Regions from separate parts of the Allobosea sp. RIT-PG3_2 genome, predicted to be linked through region 3. Evidence: predicted binding sites of a transcription regulator. Region 3 holds the regulator's gene; each other region holds the start of a gene.

Region 1 (3,273 bases), on a different contig from region 3:
CGCCGATCCGTTCTTACGATTCGTCGAAGGGCGGCGTCGACGAGCGCCTTCTTTCCGTTGATCGCAGACAAGGCCGCCCATCGCTCCAGAGTTGTCCGTAGCGGGCGATGATTGTCATTAGCGTCATACTGGATCGGCGTGATCCCTCGCCCTCTCCAGTCCTCGAGCGCCACGAGGTCGGACGTACTCGTAAAGGTGAAGCGTTCCTTTAGGTCGTCGAAGCGCTTGCCGTCCGCGGCGACTGCATTGAGCAGATAACGCATTGGAGCGTCGTTGGCGCTATAGCCCACAAGCACCAGGTGGTAGAGGCGCGCCGCGTCGTAGATGAAGTCCGGCACCACGCGCCGACGCAGATAGATTTCGCCAAAATCCTGATCCGAAAGAACGAGTTCCGATGTCCGGTCGGCGCTCCGGCCGAGTGCTCCATGGATGTGAAGCACTCCCGAGAAATCGGGCTGGCGCGACGGCCGTGGAATGGCCCCGAGCGAATAAGTTTGGACCGACGAGCGCGACCGCTGTGCTGCCAATTCAAGAAGAAGGTCAAAATTCGTCGTTACGATAGAACGAGCAGCCCCACGATCCGCCAGGACCATAAGCGCCTTGTGGATCGGGGCTGGGCTCGTGGAGCCTGAGCGCAGCATTGCCGCCACGGTTCGTCTGACCCGATTTCCGCCATGTGTCTGGTCGTCCAGCCGTCGCTCGAGCATGCCCAAGACGACATCGTAGTCGCCGATGATAAAGCGCCTCACTTCGGCCGTCTGACGATCGGTCAACTCACCGTTGGGGGATTGCCACTCATTGGAGGCGACTGGCGGGAGATTGGCCAGCACGGCGTGTGTTGGGGCGTCGAGTTCGCCGTAAACGTCGAGGACGAGTTGTCGGAAATCTGGAAGTCCCGCTGGCTTCGATATGCCAGCGCCGCAAATGAACAACACCTCACCGCGCGCATGGGCTAGCAGTAGGCGTTCAGGAATCGCGGCCAGCCCAGTGCCTAGCTGAATAACCCTGTCTTCGGGAGCAACGTCGGTAGCCATTAAAACTCAAAAAATAGAATGCAGAAGCACCATGCTCGCAATTCATAGGGTCGTTGCCAACGATCAAAATCGTCCGACGTTACTTGGGATTCCGTTCGACCCTCCAGGCGATTTGGACACGCGTGAAGATTGGATTGCCGGGAAGCGGATGTTCTGGACGTCGGCTAGGGGGCCAACTCCGGTTGCGCCGCGGGTCGACATCCGATCATGCGAAGGGGATTCCAAGGCTGGTCGACCCAGCGGCAGAAACCGCTGACCTAATCGCCTAAGATGCTGGAGGGCGCGTTTAACCGGCGTCGCGCCGCTTTACCAGACGATAGCGTCGTGATGTATCGGGATAACCGCTATTCTAGCCTACAAGAGGTAAGCCTTAGATCGCGAGATGCCGAATGGCAGGTGGAATGCCGGCAAGGCAGCTAGGCGGCCACTCCAGTTGTTTCTTTTCTCAGTCCTCGCACCGGGTCAGTTGCTCCCCGGTAGGCACGATGGTGAAGATGGCGCCGTCCTCACGATCGACGGGTGTGCCGTCATCGAGCGAGTAGAAAGTCTTGTCGAGGCCAGGATAACTTCGCCAGACAATGACCGTGTAATGGTTTTGATCTTCATCGCGGCATTTCACTCGAAAGAGTTCGCGCCTTTCTGGGTGCTCCTGCCCTTGCGGGAGGTTCATATGTTTGCTCCGTCAATTTTACGCCGCCATCGTCAAACACCTTGTCGGGGGCCCGGTTCCAGTTGGGACGCGTGATGGCGCTCCCAGCCGCTAAGCGGCAATCAAAAGCTGATCTGCCCAATCTTCGCCATTCATATGGATGACCCGGAACACCGGGCCTTGATGCAGCGTAAGAGGACTGCGGGGCGCCGACTCCTCCCAGGCCGGCGAACCAACTGCCGGCGCGCATCTCATCCCCGCGCGTCGGCAGCTTTTTTGTGCAGGACTAGCGGCTCCGGAGCCGACCCAGCGAAGCCCACTGGTGCACGGCTTACGCGGCATCTCGGCGGCTGGCTGACAAGCCCGAAATCACCACGCTGTCCTAGGATGTTGCCGACTCGCAACTTGACTCTCGATGGTTTGATGTTCCTCTTATGTTCTCAACAGAGGAGCGCTGCCTATGCATGCCCAGCCTGCGGTCGTTGGGCCGCCCATGCTCATTCCGGTCTATCTGAAGGCCGTTCGAGCGGGCTTCCCGTCGCCGGCTGATGACTACCTTGATCAGCCCATCGATCTGTCGCGAACGCTGATCAAGAATGCTCCCGCAACCTTCATCATGACCGTCGCGGGGGATAGCGCGATCGATGTCGGAATTTTTGATGGCAGCCTGATCACGGTCGATCGCAGCCTTTCCCCGCGTGACGGCGACGCTGTGGTTGTCGACGTAAACGGTGAGCGGTCGGTCAAGGTACTCCGCATCTCCGGGGGCCGGCAAAGCCTCGCTTTCGGCAATCGTCGGTATCCGGATTACGAGCCTGGGGCTGATGCCGAGATCGAGATTTTCGGCGTCGTCACCAATTCGGTGCGGCGCTTTCGGCGATGAAACGTTCGTTCGCCCTGATCGATGGAAACAGCTTCTATTGCTCGTGCGAAAGGGTGTTCGACCCGAAGCTGAAGCGACGCCCGGTTATCGTCCTGTCGAACAACGACGGCTGCGCGGTTGCTCGGACGGCCGAGGCCAAGGCGCTCGGCATCAAGATGGGCGCCCCGATGTTCTCGATCCGAGACCTCTGCAAACGCGAGGGCGTTATCGTCTTCTCGTCCAATTACACGCTTTACGGCGACATGAGCCGTCGCATGAACACGGTCTATCAGGGGTTCGCCCCCGATATCGAGATCTACTCGATTGACGAGAGTTTCCTGGATCTGACGGCGATTGCGCCAGAGCAGCGCGAGGAGTTGGGGCGCGATCTACGCTCGACAGTTTCACAGTGGACGGGCGTGCCGACCTGCGTCGGAATTGGTCCAACCAAGACGCTGGCGAAGCTCGCCAACAAGATTGCGAAGTCAACGCCCCAGCTCGGCGGCGTCTGCGACCTAACCAGCGACGAGGCCCGGCGCGAGTGGCTGCCGCTCGTGGAACTGGCGGATGTGTGGGGCATTGGTCGCGCCAGCCAGGGGAAGCTTGGCGCCTTCGGCTGCAAGACGGCCGCGGATGTAGCGGCGCTAGACCCAAAGCTCGCGAGGAAGACGCTCACGGTCGTGGGCGAACGCATCATCCACGAGCTTCGCGGCCTGCCCTGCATCGAT
Region 2 (3,273 bases), on a different contig from region 3:
GTCCTTGAAGAACACGACGCAATTTTTGCCGCGATACGCGATCGGAATTGCGAATTGGCTCGCGACGCCATGCGGCGTCACATTCAAGGCTCTTGCGACCGCCTGTTCGAAGGCAGGATGCTCGACCTCTCACTTTAGCCAATGGCCTAAAGCCCACTAACGCTTTCGTCGCTAATCCGCGACAACGAGCCGCGCGCCATCTCTCTCGGCTCCCGGGCCAGCCGGCATAAGCTCGCCGTCTTCGTGCTCTCGGCCGGGCTTGCCGGGCTCGCCTAGCATGTTGGCGGCCTAGTTTCGAGGAGTCTCGGCGAGGTCTAGCGATAGATGGATTGCGCTACGCGGAGGGCCCTGTTGTGATCGTCGTGGAACGCTCGCCGCGTTAGAGCATCCACCCGATGTATCCGATGACGACCGCGATGATGCTGGTCAGGAGCGGTCTGGAGAAAAGGGCGGTAATCTCGGTCACGGCCTCAAAGTAGCGAAGCTTGGGTCGGCCGCTCGTCGTCACCGCTATCGCCATCCTTCTTCACGCCACGCGCGACGACGTCGAGAGAGCCGTCAGGAAGAGGGCGTTGCAGCGCCATCGCCTCCTGCCATGGCGCCGTCATCCAGAGCTCGCATTCCTCAGGAGTGGTCAGGATCACCGGCATGGCCTTGGGGTGGATCGCCTCGACCTCGGCATTCGGCTTGGTTGTGAGGAAGCCGAAGACGTCGATCGTCTCCATCCCGTTCTTGATCTTGCGGACGCTGGTCCACTGCGGGCACCAGATCCCCGCGAACATGGCGGTCGGCCGCTCCTCTCCAAAGGCGAACCAGATATCGCCGCCCGCGTCCTTGTTGAACTCGCTGAAGCTGTTGAACGGCACCAGGCAGCGGTTCGCCACCCCGAGCCAGGGCTTCCAGTGCTTGCTTTCGGTCCGGCGGACGTTGGCAGTCCCGCTATCGGGCTCCATCCTCAGGAGCTCCTGAAAGTCGAACTCCTTGTTCTTCGCCCGCAGTTTGTCGGCTCGTTTCGTGGCGTCTTTGAAGATCACCTCGCGCGAGGTCGGCATTCCCCAGCGCGTCATCGCCAAGCGCGGCCCGCATTCCTCATTACGGATGATGGGGGCGGCATAGTCCGGGAAGATCCCCGGAAGTGGGGGCACGTTAACGCCGGCATCGTTGAACTTCGCGAACAGGTTCCTGATCGCGTCGACGTTCCGGGTGTGACTGTAAAGATTGCACATGCTTTGCTCCCTGGGACACGCGCGTTCTGAAGGTCGTCGATCCTCCGTATGGGATCAATGAGCTCCCGACTTCAGCCACTCCTCTCGAATTTTCTGTCGGTCGCGCTGCGCCTCTACGAGCTCCTCCCGGAGGCGCTCGTTCACGCCTTCCAATTCCGTACGCAAGGCACCTAGATCGAGTTCTGCAGGCATTGCCTCGCTCTTAACCGTCTGATCGAGAACATCCGCCAGCACAGTGTGAAGGAATTGCGAGCACTCATCCTCATTCTCCGGTGCTGGAACCAGGATCTGCGCCAGAAGAGCTAGCGCCAGCCCTCGCCAAGCGACCACCTCGTATGACTGCTGAACGATTTCGGTTGGATCATCGGACATCGTTGGTTCTCCTGCTCGGAGGCGGAGGTTGTGCCTCGCCAACCTTCCACCTCGCCGCTGTGTTCCCGCCAGATATCGGGCTTGACTCTTAAGCTCTCACTGAGAACATAAGAGGAACATAAAGCATCGTTCTAGCAGGTAAAGCCAGTTGCGGCCACAGCCGGTATTTCAGTCGCTCCGCGACCAGATCGAGCGGATCGAGGGTAGAAGCGCCCGCGGTCGGACGGTCTTGCCGTTCGGAATCGCGACGGTCGATTCACGCTTGCCTGGTGGAGGCCTCGCGCTAGGAGCTCTGCATGAGGTCGCGGGTGGCGGCAACGGCGCGATTGACGGTGCCGCAGCGGCTTTGTTCAGTGCCGGGGTTGCCGCCAGGAGTCGTGGCAAAGTGCTCTGGTGCCTCACCCAAGCCGATCTGTTCGCGCCGGCAATGGCGCAGGCGGGGTTGATCGCTGATCGCGTGATCTATGTCGAGGCCGGCGATGACAAGACGGTGCTCGCCTGCATGGAAGAGGGCCTGCGCCATGGTGGGCTTGGCTCTGTCGTTGGCGAGGTCGCCCGCCTCTCGATGACCGCCTCCCGGCGCCTTCAGCTGGCGGCCGAAGGTACCGGCTCTATCGGCATCGCGTTACGACGATGGCGACGCGAAGTCGACGCCTCTGATTTTGGTCAACCCACGGCAGCGATGACCCGATGGCGGGTCTCGGTTCTTCCATCGACAGCGCTGCCGGTGCCGGGGGTAGGGCGGTCGCGTTGGCTGGTCGAACTGATCAGGGCCCGGGCGGGCGAAAGCGCGGATTTCGAATTGGAGGCATGCGATGACACGGGTCGTCTCGGTCTTCCTCCCGAACTGGTCGATCGATCGGTTCCGGCGGATGGCTGGCGACGCGGCGCCTCCGCCTGAGGTCCCGCTCGTCCTCATCGCTCGCGACGGAAGCAGGAGGCTAGTGCAGGCGGCGAACGCCGCTGCACTGGCAGCCGGGCTTCGCGTCGGCATGCCGGCCACGAAGGCACAGGCGCTCGTGCCTGGCCTGTTGCTTCAGGAAGCGGATCTCGCTGCGGACACTTTGGAGTTGGAACGGCTGGCGATCTGGCTGCACCAGCGCGTCGCCCCGATCGTCGCGCCAGATCCGCCCGATGGCATCGTCATCGACACGACCGGTGCCGACCATCTCCATGGCGGTGAGGCCGACATGCTGAATGCCATCGTCGGCCGCCTGGCAATGTCCGGCGTCGAGGCCAGGGCCGCAATTGCCGATAGCTGGGGCGCCGCCCATGCACTCGCCCGATACGTGTCTCAGTCGACTGTTGTTGCGACGGCTGGGCATCAGGCGCAGCCGCTAATACCGCTGCCGCTGGAATGCTTGCGACTGCCCGCCAAGATATCGAACGACCTGCGCGTTCTGGGCTTCGAGACAGCCGGCGACATCCTCGGCCAACCGCGCTCGCCGCTCACGCTGCGCTTTGGGCCGGAGATCGGCCGCCGGTTGGCTCAGGCGCTCGGGGAGGTCGCCGAGCCCATCGTCGCTATCCGCCCGCCTGACCTCATCGAAGTTCGCCGCGCTTTTGCCGAGCCGATCGGTGCGCCGGAGACAATCGCTCGCTACATCGGCAAATTGGTCGCTCAGCTCTGCGATCGGCTCGAGGCGCGCGGTCTTGGCGCTCGGCGCCTCGATCT
Region 3 (3,273 bases):
CGATGCCGACGCGTCTGGCGATCGATGTGGCGATCGACAAGGCCCGCAACGCCCTGACCCGGCGCATCGCCGAGGCCGGCGGCGGGCAGGGCGGCGCGGTGGCGGCCGCGCTCGTCACGGGCAAGCGCGGGCTGATCACCGAGGCGACCAACAACGACCTGCGCGCCGCCGGCATCTACCATATCGTCTCGATCTCGGGGCTCCACATGGTGCTCGCTGCCGGCACGATCTTCTGGCTGGTGCGAGCCCTGCTGGCGATCTCGCAGACGATCGCATTGCGTTGGCCGGTCAAGAAGCTCGCCGCCGTAGCCGCCATGCTCGGTGCAACCGCCTACTGCATCTTCTCGGGCAGTGACGTCGCGACCGAACGCTCGCTGATCATGACGCTGGTGATGCTGGGCGCCATCCTGGTCGACCGCGCGGCGTTGAGCATGCGCAACCTCGCGCTCGCTGCGATGATCGTGCTGCTGCGCGAGCCCGAGGCGCTGCTCGGGCCGAGCTTCCAGATGTCCTTCGGCGCGGTCGCGGCACTGATCGCCTTCGCCGAACGTTGGGAGCGGCGGGACCGTGCCCGGCCTCCGCCAGTTCTGCCTTGGCCTGTCGGCCCGCTCTGGACCGCAGCGCTCGGCATCGTCGTCACCACCCTGCTCGCCACGGCGGCGACCGCGCCCTTCGGCGCCTATCACTTCCAGACCTTCAATCCCTTCGGCCTGCTCGGCAACGCCATGGCGCTGCCCTTCGTCTCGCTCTTCGTCATGCCGGCGGCGGTCTTCGGCGTTTTGGCCTATCCCTTCGGGCTGGATTGGCCGGCCTGGGCGCTGATGGGGCTCGCCTCGGATGTCGTGCTGAAGGTGGCGCACTGGGTCGCGGCCATCGACCATTCAACGGTGATGATCGCGGCCTTCGGTCCCGCCGTGCTCGTCTGCTTCGTTCTGGCGTTGCTCTGGCTGACGCTCTGGACAACGGCCTGGCGCTGGCTCGCGGCCATCCCGCTGATGTTCGGCGTCGCCGTCGCCGGCAAGCCCGAGCGTCCGGAGATCCTGATCGAACGCGACGGCTCCGGCCTCGCGCTGCGCGGCGCCGATGGCCGGCTGGCCATCGCCGGAAAGCCCAGCCGCTTTGTCTTGCAACAATGGCTCGCGTCCGATGGTGACAGCCGCTCGCCGGATGATCCGACGCTGCGGGCCGGCATCGTTTGCGACACCCTGGGCTGCATCGGCCGCACGGCCGATCAGCGCACCGTGTCTTACACGCGCGATCGGCTCGCAATCATCGAGGACTGCCTCCGCGCCGACCTCGTCGTCACCGCGATTCCCTGGAGCGGCGCCTGCAAGGCGAGGTTGATCAGCCGTGGCGCGCTGAGCCGCGACGGGGCGACCTCGCTCTATCGAACAGCGACAGGCTGGAGCAGCCATGTCTCGGAGCAGGGCGCCGCAGACCGTCCCTGGAGCCGCCGCCGCGAGCAGCCGCAGCCCGCGCCGCGGGCCAACAATCAGCCGCCCACCAACCCGGCATCGGTGTCCGTCGACAGCGACGCCGACATCGAACGGCTTCAGTAGCGCCGCATCAGATTGACGAGACGGCCCTGGATCTTGACCCGGTCCGGTCCGAGCACGCGGGTCTCGTAGGCCGGGTTCGCCGCTTCGAGCGCGATCGAGGAGCCGCGCTTGCGCAGCCGCTTGAGGGTAGCCTCTTCGTCGTCGATCAGCGCCACGACGATATCGCCGGTATTGGCCGTGTCCTGCCTGCGGATGACGACCGTGTCGCCGTCGAGAATGCCGGCCTCGACCATCGAATCGCCACGCACTTCGAGCGCGTAATGCTCGCCGGAGCCGAGCATGTCGGGCGGCAGTGAGACGGTGTGGCTGCGGCTCTGGATCGCCGAGATGGGCGTGCCGGCGGCGATGCGCCCCATGACCGGAATCGCGATGGAGGAACGGCTGTCCTCATCGGCTCCGGAACCCGGGCGTGGCTTGCCGAGGCTGGGCTGCGATCCGAGACCGCCCTGGACGATGGCCGGGCTGAAGCGGGGGCGCTGCTGCGGAGCGCCGAGACCATCGGGCATCTTGATGACTTCGAGCGCGCGCGCCCGGTTGGGCAGGCGGCGGATGAAGCCGCGCTCCTCCAACGCCATGATCAACCGGTGGATGCCGGATTTCGAGCGCAGATCGAGCGCGTCCTTCATCTCGTCGAAGGAGGGCGGCACCCCGCTCTCGCGCAAGCGTTCCTGGATGAAGCGCAGGAGTTCGTGTTGCTTGCGTGTCAGCATGGTTGCCGCCAGCCCCTCAAAGCGCAGATTCGAAACAAAGCACGAACACCATACGCGTTCTGCTTGTGTTCCGCAAGCGGCCTACCGCAGCGGCAGGATCCGGCAGGGATCGCCCGTTTTGGCCGCGTCGGCGAAGGCGGGGCGGATCGTCAGCGCCTGGGCTCGCGCCAGCGTGCCGAGCATCGAGGAATCCTGCCGGCCGAAAGGCGTCGCCACCCATCCCTCCGGGGTCAACGCCAGCTCGGAACGCAGATAATCCTCGCGTTCGTCATTCCCCGGCATGTCGCGTCCCAGGACGGCCGGGATGCTCCGGTCCCGATCCGCATCGGCCATGCCGAGCAAAGCCTCGATCAGCGGCAGCACGAAAAGGTGGCCGCAGACGATCGAGGAGACCGGATTGCCGGGCAGGCCGACCACGACCATGCGGCCGAGCCGGCCGGTCATCATCGGCTTGCCGGGCCGCATCGCGATCTTCCAGAAGCCGAGCTCCATGCCCGCCCGCGTCAGAGCCTCCTGCACGAGGTCATGGGCGCCGACGGAGGCGCCGCCGAGCGTGATCAGCACATCGGCATCGGCGGCCTCGGCCTGTCCGATCTTGGCGGCGAGATCGGCATGATCGTCGCGGGCGATACCGAGATCGAGGGGAGCGCCACCGGCTTTCTCGACCAGCGCGGCGAGTGAAAACGAGTTCGAGGCGACGATCTGGTCGCGCCCGACGGGCTCGCCGGGAGCGACCAATTCGTCGCCGGTGGCGAGGATCGCGACGCGGGGCTTGCGCCGCACCGGCAGAGCCGGATGCCCCATCGCCGCCGCGAGCCCGAGCGCGGCGCTGTCGAGCACGCGCCCGGCCGCCAACAGGACATCGCCTTCGTGGAAATCGAGCCCGGCGGCGCGCAGGAACTTGCCCTTGGTCGGCGGCACGCGCACCCGGATCGCGGGGCTGTCGACGCCGTCGGCATCTTCCTGGATCAGGATGGTGTCGGCGCCGGCCGGCATCGGTGCGC

Evidence for each region. The regulator LexA, encoded in region 3, represses DNA repair genes until DNA is damaged. The targets are predictions, from matches to a motif close to TGTTCNNNNTGTGTTCNG.
Region 1: a site for LexA is predicted at 2,108-2,125, ahead of AC2FAN_RS01160 (LexA family protein). Genes of this name have one in related genera too.
Region 2: a site for LexA is predicted at 1,700-1,717, ahead of AC2FAN_RS09340 (ImuA family protein). Genes of this name have one in related genera too.

The regions. Positions count from the first base shown of each region.
Region 1 is NZ_JBXWCA010000001.1:252,301-255,573, reverse strand. Features, by position in the region: gene AC2FAN_RS01170 (SIR2 family protein) at 1-1,034, opposite strand, end outside; gene AC2FAN_RS01165 (hypothetical protein) at 1,480-1,704, opposite strand; gene AC2FAN_RS01160 (LexA family protein) at 2,144-2,566, shown strand; gene AC2FAN_RS01155 (Y-family DNA polymerase) at 2,563-3,273, shown strand, end outside.
Region 2 is NZ_JBXWCA010000002.1:796,644-799,916, forward strand. Features, by position in the region: gene AC2FAN_RS09320 (FadR/GntR family transcriptional regulator) at 1-138, shown strand, start outside; partial or broken gene AC2FAN_RS09325 (branched-chain amino acid ABC transporter permease) at 175-273, shown strand; gene AC2FAN_RS09330 (SOS response-associated peptidase) at 471-1,226, opposite strand; gene AC2FAN_RS09335 (hypothetical protein) at 1,281-1,598, opposite strand; gene AC2FAN_RS09340 (ImuA family protein) at 1,747-2,499, shown strand; gene AC2FAN_RS09345 (Y-family DNA polymerase) at 2,414-3,273, shown strand, end outside.
Region 3 is NZ_JBXWCA010000005.1:320,584-323,856, forward strand. Features, by position in the region: gene AC2FAN_RS17235 (ComEC/Rec2 family competence protein) at 1-1,559, shown strand, start outside; gene lexA (transcriptional repressor LexA) at 1,553-2,269, opposite strand; gene AC2FAN_RS17245 (molybdopterin molybdotransferase MoeA) at 2,351-3,273, opposite strand, start outside.